One region of the Ligilactobacillus equi DSM 15833 genome, then DNA from elsewhere that is predicted to be linked to it. Evidence: riboswitches for the same ligand, from Rfam matches in the RefSeq annotation. Region 1 holds a riboswitch; the other holds the start of a gene.

The links. Region 1 has a riboswitch for thiamine pyrophosphate ahead of FC36_RS03535 (ECF transporter S component). Riboswitches for the same ligand answer to the same signal wherever they lie in the genome.
Region 2: another riboswitch for thiamine pyrophosphate. It lies ahead of thiM (hydroxyethylthiazole kinase); the one in region 1 lies ahead of FC36_RS03535 (ECF transporter S component).

What each region holds. Positions count from the first base shown of each region.
Region 1 is NZ_AZFH01000027.1:147-8,889, reverse strand. It holds gene FC36_RS03565 (APC family permease) at 1-22, opposite strand, end outside; gene FC36_RS03560 (universal stress protein) at 232-678, opposite strand; gene FC36_RS03555 (hypothetical protein) at 778-1,047, opposite strand; gene FC36_RS03550 (acyltransferase family protein) at 1,169-2,992, opposite strand; gene FC36_RS03545 (CbiQ family ECF transporter T component) at 3,132-3,800, opposite strand; gene FC36_RS03540 (ABC transporter ATP-binding protein) at 3,805-5,190, opposite strand; gene FC36_RS03535 (ECF transporter S component) at 5,190-5,735, opposite strand; TPP riboswitch at 5,819-5,907, opposite strand; tRNA gene FC36_RS03530 (tRNA-Leu) at 6,012-6,095, opposite strand; gene FC36_RS03525 (hypothetical protein) at 6,160-6,447, opposite strand; gene FC36_RS03520 (hypothetical protein) at 6,513-6,773, opposite strand; gene pepV (dipeptidase PepV) at 6,862-8,259, opposite strand; partial or broken gene FC36_RS03510 (ADP-dependent NAD(P)H-hydrate dehydratase) at 8,414-8,743, shown strand, end outside.
Region 2 is NZ_AZFH01000007.1:7,794-16,536, reverse strand. It holds gene FC36_RS01335 (hypothetical protein) at 1-430, opposite strand, end outside; gene thiD (bifunctional hydroxymethylpyrimidine kinase/phosphomethylpyrimidine kinase) at 1,394-2,827, opposite strand; gene thiM (hydroxyethylthiazole kinase) at 2,811-3,626, opposite strand; TPP riboswitch at 3,704-3,808, opposite strand; gene FC36_RS01320 (AEC family transporter) at 3,958-4,899, opposite strand; gene FC36_RS01315 (alpha/beta hydrolase) at 5,013-5,876, shown strand; gene FC36_RS01310 (hypothetical protein) at 5,881-6,918, shown strand; gene FC36_RS01305 (hypothetical protein) at 6,947-7,135, opposite strand; gene FC36_RS12305 (SIR2 family NAD-dependent protein deacylase) at 7,117-8,085, opposite strand; gene FC36_RS01295 (SIR2 family NAD-dependent protein deacylase) at 8,078-8,743, opposite strand, start outside.

The sequences.
Region 1 (8,743 bases):
TACGCTTAAGAAATTTATTCATAATTTTTGCCTCCAAATAATATCTTAAAACTATTTATTCAATTTTAGCAAGTTGCTTTTAATTAGTCAACGATTAAGAAAAAATAGATTTCATCATTAAATTTTCACCAAGAAAATAATCCTATAATAACGGGCTTGATGACTACTCATTTTTCATAAAGAAAATAAAAAAGCTGTGCTTCTCTCAAAAAAAGCACAGCTTTTTGAAACTCAACGTGCAACCATTACATCACAGACGGCATTGCGCGTTACATAGTCCGTAACCGCCCCCATCAAAGCTCTCTCAACCACATTCATTCCCGTCGGTCCCATGACAATTAAATCTGTGTGGTGGTCCAAAGGAAATTCTTTAGCAACAATAGTTCTTGGCGTCCCGAAACGAGCGTGAATATCCACAGCGTCTAAACCATTGGCTTTGACTTCTGCTTGTAATTTTTCTAGATATTCATTAACATCTTCAAATGATTGATATACAACATCGCCGTTAGCATCCACCATTCCGCCGAAACTCATGGAGAATTGTTTTAGGTCGATGACATTCAATAAATCAACATGGCCTTGGTTACGCTTAGCAATTTCTGTTGCGGTTTTCAAAGCATTTTCCGCCGTTTTTGAACCATCAACTGGTACCAAGATGTTTTTGTATTCCATTGTCATAAGATGACCCCCTCATCACTTTTATCCTACTTCTATTATAACATAAAATCACTTAAATATATAGTTTGAAAGGGCTTAGCACATTGAAAACATAGGCCTTTACTCAAATTGGCGTGCCCGCGCCCGAATCCAAACTAGATTAGTCAAAATGTCATTATGATTAGCGACCTGCTCATTGAATTCCACTAACATTTGTCTATATAATGGCACGTCATCTTTAAGAACTTTTAGTTCTAACCTAAAAGATTTACAAAGGTTTTGATAAATTAAATGACTGTATTGTTCATCCCCGTTATTGATATAGGTAATTGCCCTTTGTGCTTCATCACGATATAACTTAGCTCGACTGACATAATATTCTTTTTCCATGGAACAACCCCCTCACACGGTTTTTGTTTGCGCTTTCATAGATATTTTAGTATGCATTTCTGAAACTTTCAAGCATTCTTTTCAAAAAAAGAAGCCTACCGTTTACGATAAGCCTCTACCTTTATTTCAAAATTTTTTGTGCCACTAAGTTAGTAAATTTGTCTGTCCCAACCTTATTGGGGTGGACATCATCATTATAGAACCAACTTTCATGCCCATTACTATAATCATACCAGTCGATTACATGAATGTTTGGATATTTGCGACCTGCTTCTTTAATTCCTTTATTAACGGAGTTTTGCCAACTCTTTGTCGGAACATGAACATTTACCCAGTAAACCTGTCGTTTACCCAAAACCTCCATAATTTGAGCTAATTGTTCCTCATTAAAAGCGCCATTCGTCCCCTCTACCAATAAGACCGTATCCGCTAAGTGCCCTTGAGCCTGTAAGTTTTTCAACACATCAGGTACCATATAAACTTGGCGCCCGACTTGGGCATCGACATACATCTGCGGAAAAATATCTTGTAAACTAGGACTCGTAGCCGCTAAAACGGAATCTCCAACTGCTGTTAAAGACATATTTTGTGCCTGATTAATTTGTTTTTGAGTCAGTTGCTTTTCTAAATTAGCTTGAACCTTCTTAGAAGGCTTCGCCTTCGTTTGATTATTCTTCTTAGTTTGCGCTTGGTTCTTAGCAATCGTCGCTTGCACAGGATTAGCTTGCATTTGATTGGACTTAGGTTGCATCAAAGCACCAATGAGTGCCACCATAACTACTAAACCAGCAATACTCAAAGCATATCTACGAGGCATGTGCACCGTATCCTTGCGGAATGCTTCCCGGATTACCGATAATGTTTGACGGTAATCAAAGAATTGCAACGGCCGTTCTAAGTAGCGGTAAGAAAGCTCTGAAATCACCAAAATTAAAGCAATTTCGATAACCGCATTTAAAATAGGATGATTACCAACCTTGACTTTACTTTCATAAAAAATCATCACCGGAAATTGGTAAAGATAAATGCCGTAACTTCTTTTTCCAATCCAAGTAAAAAGCGGATTGGTGAAGAGACGGTTAAAGTCACCTCCAGGATGTGCCACAATTGCCACCAACAAGGCAGAAAGAATGGAGAAGAAAAACATCCCCATGTGATAAATCCCCGAAGCTTGAGCGGAGGCAAAAATAAAGCTTAAAATAATCCCCGCCAAAGCAAAGGCACCAATTCCATCTAAAAAGCGCCGGTGTCCTGTATTAACTTGCGGCCGTAATTTAGTACTTGGCCAAACAAAAGCTAAGGCGGCTCCAATGAGGATTGCAAACATACGCGTATCAGTACCATAATACAAGCGCGAGGGGTCGCCACCATGATACAGCAGAGCCATCTCGAGTGCAGAAATGAAGGCTCCTAAAAAGATTATTAGGGCAATCATGCTCTTCTTTTTAATAAAAGCTAACAATAAGATCACTAATAGCGGCCATAACAAGTAAAACTGTCCTTCGATTGATAAGGACCACAGGTGCGTAAAGGGAGATTCACCACCAAAGTGCGCAAAATAGGACTCATGGTGCTTAATTTGAAACCAGTTGTAAACATAAAAAACGTTACTTAAAATTATCCCTCGAATATTTACCAACAGGTTGCGTTGGAAAAGTGTTATGTAAGCACTCGATACCAAAACCATGGTTAATAAAGCCGGGTATAAACGCCGAAAACGACGTAGATAAAAATCTTTAATAGAGATAAAGCCTCGTTCTTCTTTTTCCTGAATTAGCAAATCAGTGATTAGGTAACCCGAAACAACGAAGAAAATCGGCACTCCCAAAAAGCCCCCCGGCAAACTTTGTGGCAGAATATGATATAAAATCACGCCAATCACCGCTAAAGTCCGTAACCCATCAAAGCCCGTGATGTAGCGACTGCTTTTCAATCTCTTTCCCATAATTACTTATTCCTTTCTCGAATAACTCCATTAACTTATTATACGCGTTAAAATTTCGAAGTTCAATTGCGGCCAAGATAAGATTTTAATATTTTTACACACCAAAAAGTCAGGAAGCTAAACCTCCTGACACTAAACTTTACAACCAGTGAAATATAACCACGACAAGCGGTAAAAGGGACGTCCCGCCTAAAAAAGCCCATTGCCATTTAGGCAAAACATCTGCTTTTTCTTGCGTACGGGGGCCTTTTTCAACAAAACCTAAGGCTCGCATGGCTTGGGCACTATCACGGGACCAGGTTAAAGCTGTAATGATAACCCTCAAGTACAAACCTGGTTGATAATAATGATAACTTTTTCCCCTAATTTGGGCTGAATATTTAATCACACCTAATTGCTTTTTGATACGACTCAACATATTCATAGCAGCTAAACCACCATAAACAAAAGCTTGAGGTAAATGCAAGTGTTGTTCCAAGCTTATTAGTAATACATCAATTTTAGTAGTCAACGTCAACAGCATTCCCAAACTCAAGTAAGCATAAATCCGACTAGCATAAATCCAGGCTAAGTACACACGCGCTCCTTGACCAAAATAGTAAAAAGAAAGAAAGGAACCTAAACTTAAGGGAAAGGTTATTAAAAAGACTAACCCTATCGTTTTAAAGTTGGCTTTATGATAGGCTAAGTAGCCTAAACTTAACAACAGTACCAAAAGGTTATAACTAATGCTCTTAATAAAAGCTAGACAAAGACCTTGACTTAAGAGTAGAAGTAACATGATAGTGGGATTCAATTTAAATTTCATCGTTTCACCATCCTAACTTTTGATGCTCCAAACGAAGCTGATAGTCTAAATAAGGGGTAATTCCCATTAATTGGTGTGAAATCACTAAAGTCGCGATTTGCAAATCAACAGTCACAGTCTGTAACTCCTCCAAGACCGGCTTTAGACTTACCTGATCCAAACCGCTAAAGGGCTCGTCAAGTAACAAGACTGGTGGACTCATAATCAGCATCCCTAGAATCTGCAGACGTTTTTGTTGACCACCGGAAAGCTGGTAACAAACTTGGTCATTTAAATCCCACAGACCAAAGGCTTGTGCTACTGCTTGCACGCGCGCGGGCGTCCAGTACTCTGGGTGGTGACTCTTTTTTAGTGAGAGAGCTAATTCCTCAGCTACCGTCAATTTTACAAACTGATCTAAACTATTTTGAAAGACAATTCCGACCAACCTAGCCCACTTTTTTGCTTTTGTCCGCGCTAAGTCCTGCTTATCAAAAATAATTTTACCATGGTAAGAATTTTGCTTGATTAAGGCCTTAAAAAAAGTCGACTTGCCCACTCCATTTTGCCCAGATAAAAGGCCAATTTTCCCACGACCTAAACGATAACTACTGTCAATTACCAACTGTCGTTTTCCCGCCCACAACTCTATGTTGCACCAGGATAAATCACCAGTTAAATCAGGAGCTAGTGGTAAATTCACAGCTGGCTTTTTGACTTCAGCTAATATAGTACGATTAACCTCATGAAGTGTTTGGTCTAATTGAAAAACATGGTCAACATAGGCTTGATAATCAGATAAATCATGATCACAAATCAAAATCGTTTTACCTTGCTTGACTTGTAGATCTCGCAAAAGTTCCAGTAGTCGCCGTCGCTCCTTTAAATCAATGTTGGCGAAAGGTTCATCTAAAATAATAATTTCACTCCCCATAGCTACCACACTGGCAAGCGCCACTCTTTGCAGTTCACCACCGGATAAAGTTAGTAAGTCCCGATCTAAAAAAGCGGTTAAGTTGAATTGCTGACAAACCTGTTTGATCCTATCATTAATCTCAATCAGCGGTAGATTTAAATTAGCTAAAATAAAATACAATTGTTCCCGAAACGTAGTCATAACAATTTGCTGGCGAGGATTTTGAAATAATAAAGCTATTTTAGTAGCCCTTTTAGCAGCACACATAGTTCCAACTTCTTGTCCATCTAACAGTACCTGTCCCTGGCTAATCTGGCCACCAAATTCTGGATAAAGACCAGTTAAAAGTTTTAAAAATGTTGATTTACCAGCTCCCGACTGACCAATCAAAAGGCTAATCTTTTGAGTAGGTAAGGTAAAATTTAAGTCGCGCAACACCGCCTCACCTTCAACTTGATAGGTAAAAGTCAAATTTTTTACTTGCAAACTTGTCATTAGCGTAAAAACCCAGCTTTCTTAACGGCTGCTTGAATCATAGCTACTAACACCCCTGAAAAAAGACCAATGGATAGCAGACGTAAAATAAACAGCTGCACTAGCATGCCGACTTGATAATCTAAATAACCATCTTGGAATAAGGACCAGGCAAACGTCACTACCGTGGTGGTCAACACGGATAAACTAAGTCCAAGTTTACCGAAGTTTTTATATCCCGTTAAAGCAAACCCTAATTCTGAACCTAATCCTTGATAGAGACCAGAAATCAGGTTAGCTGCTCCCCAACTAGAAAATAGAAACATTTCGACTGTTGCGGTTAATAATTCCCCGATAAAAGCTCCTCCAACTTTACGTAGCAAAGTTCCAGCTAGAGGACCGGCCATCGTCCACACACCCAGAGTTAAATCATTGGCATAAGGTTTTAAAGGTGTGGCCGCTAAGGCATAATAGGCATAACTCCAAACCTGATAGATAATTCCTAAAAAGATAGCAATAATTGCTAAAAAAATCACACTTTGAACATCCCACTTTTTCTTTGACATTGTCAAAACCTCGTTTCCTATAATTTTGATCATGGTTGAGCTAAAAAAGTCCAGACTGCTTTGATAGTCTGGACTTCTCATTGTCTTTTTTACACATAGTTCCCTCCGCTGATGTTAATCAGATCAGGTTCAATGGGTATTTCTCAGCCAGAAGGCACCCCAACTATCATCAATTATTTTCTTTATAACACCTGCATTTTATCATAGTACATCTTCTTTAGCAAACGTTTTCTTGATTTTTCAAAAGAAAAACGGCCCTCATTAGGACCGTCAAAATGCCGCTGGCAGGAGTCGAACCTGTACTGGGAAAACCCAACAGCGACCTGAACGCTGCGCGTCTGCCAATTCCGCCACAGCGGCATGAGTATTAAAATACTCAATAATCATACTATATTCCCGCTAAGAGGTCAAGGTCCACCAGTGCTTACTTTGAATTTTTTAGTAAAGCAACGGCCGTCCCATATCCATGCAAAATCATGTACTTAGGACCCACGGCCACTCGGGCAATCTCTGGTACAAAACTGACATCAATGACCCCATCAGCTCCGAGGGCTTCCGCCCGTTTACCTAAGATTTCTTTGACTTTTTCGTAAAGATTGTCGTAATCAGCAACTTGATCAATTTCATCCGGTTGTAAAGTTTTTTTGACGGTGGCATTCACCACACCTTTAATCGCATAACTACTCCGCAAATCACCGGTAATTAAAAACATCTACCTCACCTCTTCGTATAACTTTTAACTTTAATTTTAGAGGATTGAGCGAATTTTGACAAGGTTTACATAAAAAGACGGTAGTTACCCTGACTAATCGTAATTTCTTCACTTTGACTGGCAACCCGATGCTTGGATAAAAGCGTCTTTAACATCTTTTCTAAATGCTGACTTTCCCTAATTTGCTCAATTAAATCTGTCTTGACCCGCAGATACATCTTTTCCCGCTTAGTTGGAACCTTAAAAATTGTAAAATCTGCCTCTTGCTTAACTGCATTGGCGAATAAATCCCGAATAAAACGACTTTCGCGCTCCATACTTGCCATCTTCTTTCTTTTGAATTCACCTCCATTTTAATCCCGTAATAAAAATTTGCAAGCAAAAAGCCGGAACCTAGACTCCGACTTGCGATAATTATTTAACTAATTCTGCGATGGCTTCCGCGTAAATTGCTGTGGCTTTTAATAAGCCATCTACTGGCATAAACTCGTCCGCTTGGTGCATAGTATCAGGTACCCCTGGGAACATAGCCCCAAAGGCCACCCCACGCTTCATTAAACGTCCATATGTTCCTCCACCGACAACCATACCGTGAGCTTCTTGGCCAGTTTGACGACGATAAACCCCTAATAAAGTTTCTACTAATGGGTCAGATGGGTCTACGTAGTGTGGTACTTGAACCCGACCTTGGTCAAGGGTAACCCCCATCGGAGTCACTACTTTTGCTAAACCTGCTTTGATATCTGTTTCATCCATACCTTTAGGGAAACGGAAGTTCAAGGTGATTTGCCCTCCCTTACCAGCTTCAAAAGCAAAGATACCAGCATTCATCGTTAAGTCACCCATCACATCATCCGTAAAGTTAATTCCAAAGTTTTCCATCCGAGAATCTTGGTGTAAGTAGTTGGCTGTAAAGTCTAAGTAATTCTTAGCGTCAGCCCCAAAGGCAAAGTCCTTTAAGAATAAAGCCAAGTAAGTCCCAGCGTTTTCACCATTACGTGGTTCTTGAGCATGGGCAGCTTTTCCGATGAAACTAATTTCCAAATTAGTTCCAACTTCCTTAACTTCAGCTTCCACAGGTTTGTCCGCCACAAAAGCAGCTAGAGCTTCTTTAACTGATGCTAAGTCTAAACCGGCTACTACAGCTTGCGCATCACGTGGTACCATGTTTTCACGTAAACCACCATCAAAGGAAAGCAATTGTACTTGAGCATCGTTTTGACCAGGAAAATTCAACACAAAGCTAACATTTCCCTTTTCACCGTTAATAATTGGGAAGAAAGCATCTGGTGAAAAACCAAAGTCAGGTTGGGGCATCTTTTCAAAGTAGCGCGTCATTCCACGCCATTGACTTTCTTCGTCAGTCCCCAAAATAAAACGAATCTTCTTATTAACAGGTAAGCCTAATTCCTTCACAATTTTCAAACCGTAGTAGGCAGCCATACTTGGACCCTTGTCATCAGAGGCTCCACGAGCATAGAGACGACCATCTTCAATGGTTGGTTCAAAAGGTTTCTTGGTCCAACCCTTACCGGCTGGCATTACATCCACGTGTCCTAAAATTGCCAAGGTTTCATCACCTTCACCATAGGCAATGTGACCTGCTAAGCCATCTACTTCTTGAGTTTCAAAGCCATCACGACGACCAATTTCTAAGAACTTGTCCAAAGCTTCCTTAGGACCAGGACCCAAAGGTGCTTCATCCGTCCCTAAACTTTCGTCACGGACACTTTCGATTTTAAGCATCGTTTGCAAATCAGCCAATAAATCGTCTTTTCTTTTTTCGACTTCTTTTGTCCAATCAATTGTCATTTAATTATTCCTCATTTCTTATTGAGTATACAAAACCATTGTAGCACACTCAGAATAAATGTCAGTACTTGTAACCTGAAAATTCCTAAATTCTGGTCCAAACGCATACCATGGTAATGTTATAATAGGTCTAAAAAGTTATTAGGAGGACCTTATGTTGTTACTCACTACTGATATCTTATCTCAGGTTATTACTCCGCGCCCCTTACTAAGCCATAAGGGGAACTTCGGACGGGTACTAGCCATTGGTGGTTCCTTGAATTTTGGTGGCGCAATTATCATGGCCAGTCAAGCTGCCGTTTATGCAGGAGCCGGTTTAGTTTCTTGTGCTACTAATCGTGCTAATCTATCTGCTCTGCATGCCCGTTGCCCTGAAGTCATGTTCCTTGACTATCATGATCAAAAACAAACCTTATCAGCAATTCAACAAAACGACGTCATTATTATCGGACCTGGACTTGATTTAGATGACTTCGGATTCGAA
Region 2 (8,743 bases), on a different contig from region 1:
AGGTCAAATTATTAAAAGGAGCGGGAATACGCTGCTTAATTTCTGTTAAATCACTTTTAGTATAATTAGTGACTTTAGTTTCATTATTAGACTCAACGACCATAAACATTGTATTATTGAAATCCATATAGACGGTAGCTGTACAAGCCACTTCTTCACCAGTTTTATTTATAAAGCTAACCGTAAATTCGGTCGGTGTTTTGGTGGTAGTACTTTTATTGATAAATAAAGCCTGCCCGTCCGCTTGATTTTCCTGGTGAACTTTTTGGCTGTAGGTAATCAAGTTGCGAGCTGTCTGAAGAGTCATTTTATCAATCCCCTGTTTGCGGTAGTTGATAATCGCTTGCGTTGACATCCCGACCCCTTGTGCAATCATATTACTTGATAGGTTACTTGCTAGCAAAGCTTGGATAATTTGTTCATCGATCATTATTTCACCTCAAATTTATATCAATTATAGTTTAACATATATTTCAACTATAATTGAAATTAACTTTCGAAAAATAGACTAAAACCTTGATGTTAAGGGAATTCTTTCATTTTTGCATAAGAATATATGTAAGACTCTTTTGTACAAACTATCTTACACTTATGATTTTTAGATAACCATCTAAAATCCTTTACGCGCTAAAAGTTAGCTAATTTAACTAACTTTTATAATTTTGCATTTATTCAGCATCAAATGTACAAGAGGTCGTTTAACTAACGAACCTGGCCTTAGAATTCGCCTCTCAGCATCGGGATTTTAACAATATTTCTATATAAATAATAGACTTTTTGTACATTATTAGCTTTAAAGTCGTAATTTAAGCTAAAGAAAAACTACATATAAAAATTTGTGCATGCAATGTTTCTTAACTATCCATACTTTCGAGTTCCGTTTCTAAATTAGCAATCCTTTAAATCTGTTAACGGCTCCTCCTCAGGTAAGCTTGGACTCAACGAGTTTTTGTCATTCTCGATAATCTCATTTGTAATTGTTGTAATCTAGTTTTTCCAAAATTGGATTGCATAGATAAATTTCGAATTTCATTCTCTTTAATTTAAACAATCATACTTTTCTTAATTATCATCTTCGTTATAATTTGAAAGCTATTTTACCAACTACCCTCTAAAACTCCAAAAAGACAATTAATATACTATTGGTACATTAATTGTCTGAAAGTATATAAAAGAACTTAAAGTTAAATAATAGATGATGGATGGCCTATATTTTCTTATATTGTTACTCAGAAGGTTACTACGGGTCTTGGTCGGATTTTCTTAAATGTTGCATAAGCCATTAAATATAAACATCAGTAGTAAAAATTGGAAATTATTTTTTGTCAAGTGTGCTAAAATTCAGGGTGCATTCCTTTGGAGTAAATAGTAATAAAGCAGATATTTATTCCGATTATTTTAAAAGGTAACCATGATTCATTGGTCCGCTACCAAGTCCAAGATCTAATTGACTAGCTAAAATTCCCGAGAGATATTTCTTGGCTTTTTGAATAGCGGGAATTAAGTCCTCGCCATGTGCAAGGTTAGCTGCAATGGCACTTGATAAAGTACAACCGGTTCCATGTGTATTGGAATTATTAATTTTTTGACCATTAAGCCAAAGTACCTGATTACCTTGAGCAAAGACATCATTGGCATCGTTAACTAGGTGACCGCCTTTAACTAGTACGGCACAACCTAATTCTTGCGTTAATTTTTGAGCCGCTACTTCCATATCGGTGGCATTCCTAATTTCCATTTCCGCTAAAATTTGGGCTTCATCAATGTTAGGAGTAATAAGAGTTGCTTGACGAGCTAAGGCTTTTAAGGCATCAAGCGTTTCAGACTTCATCAGTTGGGCCCCAGAAGTAGCAACCATGACCGGATCTAAGACAACATTGTTTGCCTGATACAAACTTAATTCCTGTGCAATTACTTGCATTAACTCTGGACTTGGTACCATCCCAACCTTAATAGCCAGAGGATAAATGTCTGTAAAGACCGTTGCTATTTGTGCTTGTAAAAATTCGGGACTGGATTCTATAATCGCCGTAACCCCTTGAGTGTTTTGTGCGGTCATAGCAGTAATCGCGGTCATGGCAAACCCACCATTGGCCATAATTGCCTTGATATCAGCTTGAATTCCGGCCCCACCACTGGAATCACTACCCGCAATTGATAAAACGGGCGGTAGGTTCGCACTCCGCGAGGTGAAGACAGTTTTAACTGCTAAAGCTTTGAGTTTGTGACTTTGCTTTTCAATTTCTGGTGCCCCCAAAATAGCATTCACTATAGCTAACCCTGCAATTCCAGTTCCAGCTAAACTTTCCATATTATCCTCATCAATCCCCCCAATCGCTACAACGGGAATGTTAACAGCTTGACAAATTTCTGCTAAGGTTTGACGGCTAACCCTAACAGCATCGGTCTTGGTTTGGGTGGGAAATATGGTACCCACGCCCAGGTAATTTGCCCCTTTGGCCTGGGCTTCTTTGGCTTGAGCCACGTTTTGCACTGAGACACCTAGGATCATATCGCTAGGTATTTGCTGGTAAAAATCGGATTTTTGTAAGTCTTCTTGACCAACATGTAAACCATCGGCTTGACAATCCAGGGCAACTTCCAAACTATCATTAATAATGAATGGCACTTGTGCTTCTTGGCAAAGCTGTTTAACGGCGTAAGCTTCTGCACTAAAAGCTTCCCTGGACAGATTTTTTTCGCGTAGTTGCAAGCACGTTACACCGCCGGCCAAAGCTTGCTTAATGCTTGTTAAAAATTCAGTCTGACCTAAATTTTTTCGGTCAGTGACGGCGTATAACAATAAATCTTTATCTAAGTTTGACATAGTTTGCACCTTCTTTTACTTCTTTATCTGTCATTTGATAAACCGCATCAATTAAATAATTGCGGTAACTAGCATTGCCATCGCCAACTGTTATTTTCTTCGCGGCCTTTTCTCCAGCTAGCCCCCACATGCAGGTGGCTGTTAGACAAGTTTTAGTCCAATCTTGTCCGGCGCCTAATAAAGCTCCAATTAAAGCGCTTAATTGGCAACCAGTCCCAGTGACGTCTTTCATTAAGGCATGCCCATTTTGTACCAGGTAAGCTTGCTGAGAATTAACAATTAAATCTTCCGGTCCGCTAGCTATCAAGACGCAATCAGATTGTTGACAAAAATCCTGCATCTGCGCTATTAGGCTGTCTTGAGTAGCCTGGGTCATTTGATCTGTTTGAGCCATATCTACCCCGGAACCATGTTGTTGACCACTGATTAAAGTGAGGATTTCCGAAAAATTACCACGAATTACCTGTGGCTTCACGGTGGTTAAAATTTCTTGCACCGCTTTTTGTCTAAAAGTAGATACACCAATACCTACGGGATCCAATAACACCATTTTTCCGTATTGACGCATAGCCTTACCAGCGGCTAAGCTAGCAGTAAAAGTCCTTTGGTTTAAGGTGCCAATATTAATCACCAAAACTTCAGCTTTTTGCGCAATTTCAGTCATTTCTGTGATTTCGTCAGCCATTAAAGGGCGACCCCCACTAGCAATAATCACATTAGCACAATCATTGACGGTTACATAATTCGTAATGCAATGGACTAGGGGTGCGTATTTTCGACATGCTTGTAATAAATCCATCTCAATTCCTCCATACAAAAACAGGCCCTTCCTATGAAAAGAGCCTGTCTTAAATGGAGAATATCTTTAAATATCACACAAAATGTCTACAAACTCCCTCCGCCGGCATTATCCGGATCAGGTTAAGGGTCGAAGTTGATGACTTCCTCTCAGCTCGCTTACGAGCTCCCCTGCTTCAATTTTACCTTCTAACTATAACATGTTTTGAAATCGCATTCAATAATAGAATTTCATTCTTCGCTCTATATTTTGAGTATCACAAAACATAGAATGATTTACTTACTTTCTATAACATTCAAATTTCTGTATAAAATACACAAGATTATTACTGTTAGTGAATTAAATTAGCCAACATTATCATCAACGGCAGACTAATCATAGAACAAACTGTTGATAGGCACAAAACCTTGGAAGCAAAATCTACCGGTTGATTATTGATTAGGCTTAACATCACAATTAAGCCGGCGACCGGAGCCGAAATCATGACCGTGATAGCGGTAAAAGCTGTGGAAGATAATGGTAAAAAGGCTAAAGTTGCCACCAAAATCAAAGGAAAAATGAGGTTGCGCAAGAAGACCAAGCTCCAAACTTCTAAATCATCATAAAACTTGCCTTTAATCGTAGCCAGGTTAGCGCCAATTACAATCATACTTAATGGTGTATTGAGCGTTGCTACATACTCAATCGGCTTCATCACCATAACTGGTAGTGCTTGGTTCAAACCACTTATAAAAAATAACAAACCGATAATCGTAGCGATAATATTAGGATTGAGTAAAATGGTGCGTAAGGTTTCCCCTAACATGAAACGCTTTCGCTTCTGAAAAAGGCTTACGCCGTGGGTCCACAAAAAAATATTATTAACCACTAAAAACGGTACCGAAAAAAAGGTACCTTGCTTACCAATTAAAGCTTGAATTAAGGGGATGCCCATAAAACCACTGTTGGTGTAAGTGACAGCAAATTTATAAATTCCTTGCTGGTCATTTTCTTTGAAAGTCGGTAAAGAAAATAAGAGCTTACCTAAAAAGACAGATACGGAAAAAGAAATTACCGTCGCTAATATGGTCCACCAAAAAGTTTGCAAAAGATTAGTGGTCATCTTTTGGTGAAAGGAATTAAAAATTAAACATGGTGAAACCACATTAATTAAAATAGTTGTTAATTCCTTAATTGTCTGTTCATGCAGCACTTTGAGCCTTTGACAGGTAAAACCAATCCCCATCAGGATGAACATGATGCAGATTTGCTGAAAAGAAATTAGAAAATACATATCCGCTACTAATTTCCTCCTTAAATTTTTGATATATTCTTATTTTATGTCGCAAACCCTATGATAACAAGTGGAAAAATCGCTATAATTAAAGAAAAAGGAGGTATAAATTTATGTACTATCAAAGTTTCCCTCTCCGACCTGGCAATGCGGCGGTAAAGCTAACTGCTTATGTATTGGATGAGGAAATTACCCACAAAAAGCACCGTAAGCGTCCCGGCATCATTGTTTGTCCCGGCGGTGGCTATCTAAATCTTGCCCATAAGGAAAGTGAACCAGTAGTAGCACGCTTCTTGGGGATGGGATTTAATGTTTTTTTACTTGATTATTCCGTTTACTTCCTGCAACGGCCAGATGCCCAACAAGCAGCTGTAATCAATGAGGATTTTGAGATTTTTCAGACCTATCGAGATTTAGAATGTGCCCTGCAGGTCATCGCTGACCATGCTAAGGAATGGTATTTAGATTCTGAACGACTTTACCTTTTAGGTTTCTCAGCTGGCGCTCATCTCATTGCGTATTTTATGGAACATCAAGCCGATTATACTATCCCTGCTCCTTTGAAAATTCAAGGCTTAATCCTAGCTTATCCGATGTTGACGGTTCCGAGTGTGCATTTGCACAGAGATGCCGCTTACCTTGCACAAGCAATCCCACCAGAATTTCACCAACAATTAGATTTAATTCAAGGCGTGGATGCTAATTTTCCGAAAACTTTCCTTTGGCAGGGAGGACAAGATACGACCGTTTCCCCAAAAGAAACCACACAATTTGTCCTCAAACTTCAGGAATTGGGCGTACCTTGTGAATACCATCTCTTCCAAAGTGGAATTCATGGTTTAGCCTTAGCTGATGAGACAAGTGCTGTTTATCCGCGGGATGTTGACCCTACCTTAGCACAATGGATCAATGCTGCCAAGCTTTGGTTGGCTCAGGACCAAGGTCCAGTAACCCTCTACCAAGATGAACGGCAATAAGAAGATGAATTTACTGAAAGAAGCCCAGGAATTTTTTCCAGAAGCTCAACTCAAGCGCCATGGTTCCCAGTTAAAAATTCAGCAACCCTTAGATCTCGTGGAAAGAATCACTTTCACCAAAGACCAACAGGATCTAGCCAGTTTTTACCGAGTGATGGCTACGCTCATTGAACAAGTCCCGTTACCTAAGATCGATTATCAAACTGACTTTTGGCAATTGATATTGGCTAATTTACCCCGGTATTACCCGGATTTTACGCATGTAAAAATTCCTGATTTACCATTTACTCCTATCGAAAAACAAGACTTTCGATATTTTCAAGCCCAACTTGTTCACGATATACTAGCGCTAGGTCAAATGGCCCTTCAGGACAAAAGTTTCTCGGAAATTACACTCCAACATGGACCGCAAGCTTTTACCGCAACTGTTGACTTAGAAAACGGTCAGGTTCAGCACAACTTGGATACCGTGCGTTTTAGCTTCAATAATTTGCCGGATTTGGCATCCTCTCGTTCCCCAAGCCCTACTACTGCTCGTCAAAGTTATAAGCAATTTGCCTTGGCTGCCTTAATTAGTCAGCAAAATTATCGGGATATTCATACTTATTTTCAAGCCACACATTCCGAAATTTACCGTCCGGAACAGCTAGATGACTATTTGTATGCAGCTTGTCATAACCAAATTTACGAGGGCTATCGTTATTTAGCCGGTCAAGGTCAGGAACCTCAAACTTTAACTATCAGCCAATTAGCTAAGTTCTATGTGCAAATGCGACTATATCTTTCGTTGCCATTTTTGGAAATTAAGTCATCATTGGTGGATCTCACGCTCACGCAAGCTTTCAAGTTATCACAATCTTTTGAACAATTCATCAGCTGGCAAACTAATTGTCAAGTTAAGCTTACGACAACTTCTGGACAAGTATTTCTTTCCCGTCCAGACCAACCCGTCGCACTTTTTTTAGAGCGTAATTTTTGGTATTATGCTAAGCATTTACCTCAACAGTTATTACGATTCCAAAAAATCATCAACAACAAATAGCCCTCCACTTCAGGAAGGCTTTTTTGGCTTATTGGTGTAATTGATTATAACCAACTTGAACAAATTTTTGTAACATTTCGGTATCGGCTTGCCATTGTGCATCTTTTTGAAAGTTATGGCGCCGGTTAACGGCAAAAGAACCATGTAAAATGTAGATAAACAATGTTTCGGCTTGACGGGTATCCAGACCTGTTTTCATCATAATTTCAGGTACCATGCGCCCCTTTTCTTGATGGATGATACGACCAATAATGTATTCGCTGTGTAAGATGGATAGATTTGCTTAATTAGTTTCGTATCTTCATGGGGGGTACCCTTAACTTCTTGTGGCGGGATAATTTTAGCACCTAAATCATTACCGGTTAACAATTCTTCTAAAGCCAAACTTAAATCAGCGTCAAAGCCAATCGCCCGAGCCGCTAAATTAGCAGGAATATTCAGTTCACCCTTATTAATCGTAATATAACGGCTATTATGATTACCGGCAACTAATTGCATACTAGGTGCTTTAATTAGCTGATTGTGGGCACCAATCCCCAGTTCTAAAACTAATAATTTCCGGTTTTGATTTCGCGTAATGAAGTTTTGAAAAGCATCTACTTGGGTTTGATTAATTTGAAAATCAGGCCCAGCTAAATTAAGTTTCACAGTTCCCCCACAAATATCACATAGAGGTACGTCAGCTACTGTCAAGGTTCCGGCTTGGTCTTTTTGATAAATTTCATGTAAAATATTCTTTAAATCTACATGATCTCCGTTTTGACAAATTCCTTCCAACCAAGACCCTTCTACTTCTAAAACCGGTAAACCGGCTTGCTTAAAATGGCCTTCGGTGTTGGAAGTCCACACCAAGTAGTCCTTACCAGCAAGTAAACCTTGGAGTTTTTGCATCACAGGACTAGCATGATAACTATAGTTATAAAATTCTGCTACTCGACCATACATCCGAAAACGTTCCACGTCGTGCGGATAATCATAGGAAAAAGCACTTAAAAGATTAGGTAAGCGATATTTCGTTACCATGTTGCCTAAGGCTTGACGAAAATTTTGATTATCAGTAAATAAATTTACCCCTTCGGAAATGGCGAATCCATTACTAGCTGTAACTAGTACGGCATCAGCTTGCTTGATCCATTTGCGGGCGAGTTTTAAGCTTGATTTAGACATTTTTTCCCTCCAATTTTTGTACAGCAGCAGCTAAAACATTATTAATATCCTCGTGAATTAAGAGTGAACGGTCAACAATTTGTGGATGTGTCAAGGCATCTTTAGGATTAATATTAACGTAAAAAGCCTGTTTCATAGCATTGGTCATCTCCCAGAAAGGTTCTTGAATAAACATCGGAGTCATGCGTCCCACACCTAATTCAAGAAAGAGAATTTTTTGACCTTGGTATTGACCCAAGAACTGATTTATTTTTTTGTGTTCTTCAAAGTAACGTTTTCCTTCAAGAAACTCTGGCCCCCGCGCCCAAGGAATTAATTTGGCTCCATTCACTGGACTGTATGGGATGGCTGTCTTTGGCAATTTATGCTCTCTCACTTGGCCCTGAACTTGCGCCAATAGTTGTCGTGTGGAATAGAGATTTTGGTCGCTACTAGGTCGCTCGCTTTGAAAATAATTCCAAGAGCCTTGAATTTCAGAAATCTTTTCTGCCGGAAAATCCTGAAAAAATAAGGTATCTTGGTTAGTTGTCATGATGTGGTAGTCTTTATCTTTTAAGAGGCGTTTAAGGTTCTTGTAAGTCGGCTTTTGAGCCGGAAGATTGAGAATCATATCTAAAGCGGCCAGGTAAAAGCCCCAGTGTTCCTCTTCGCTTTCAAA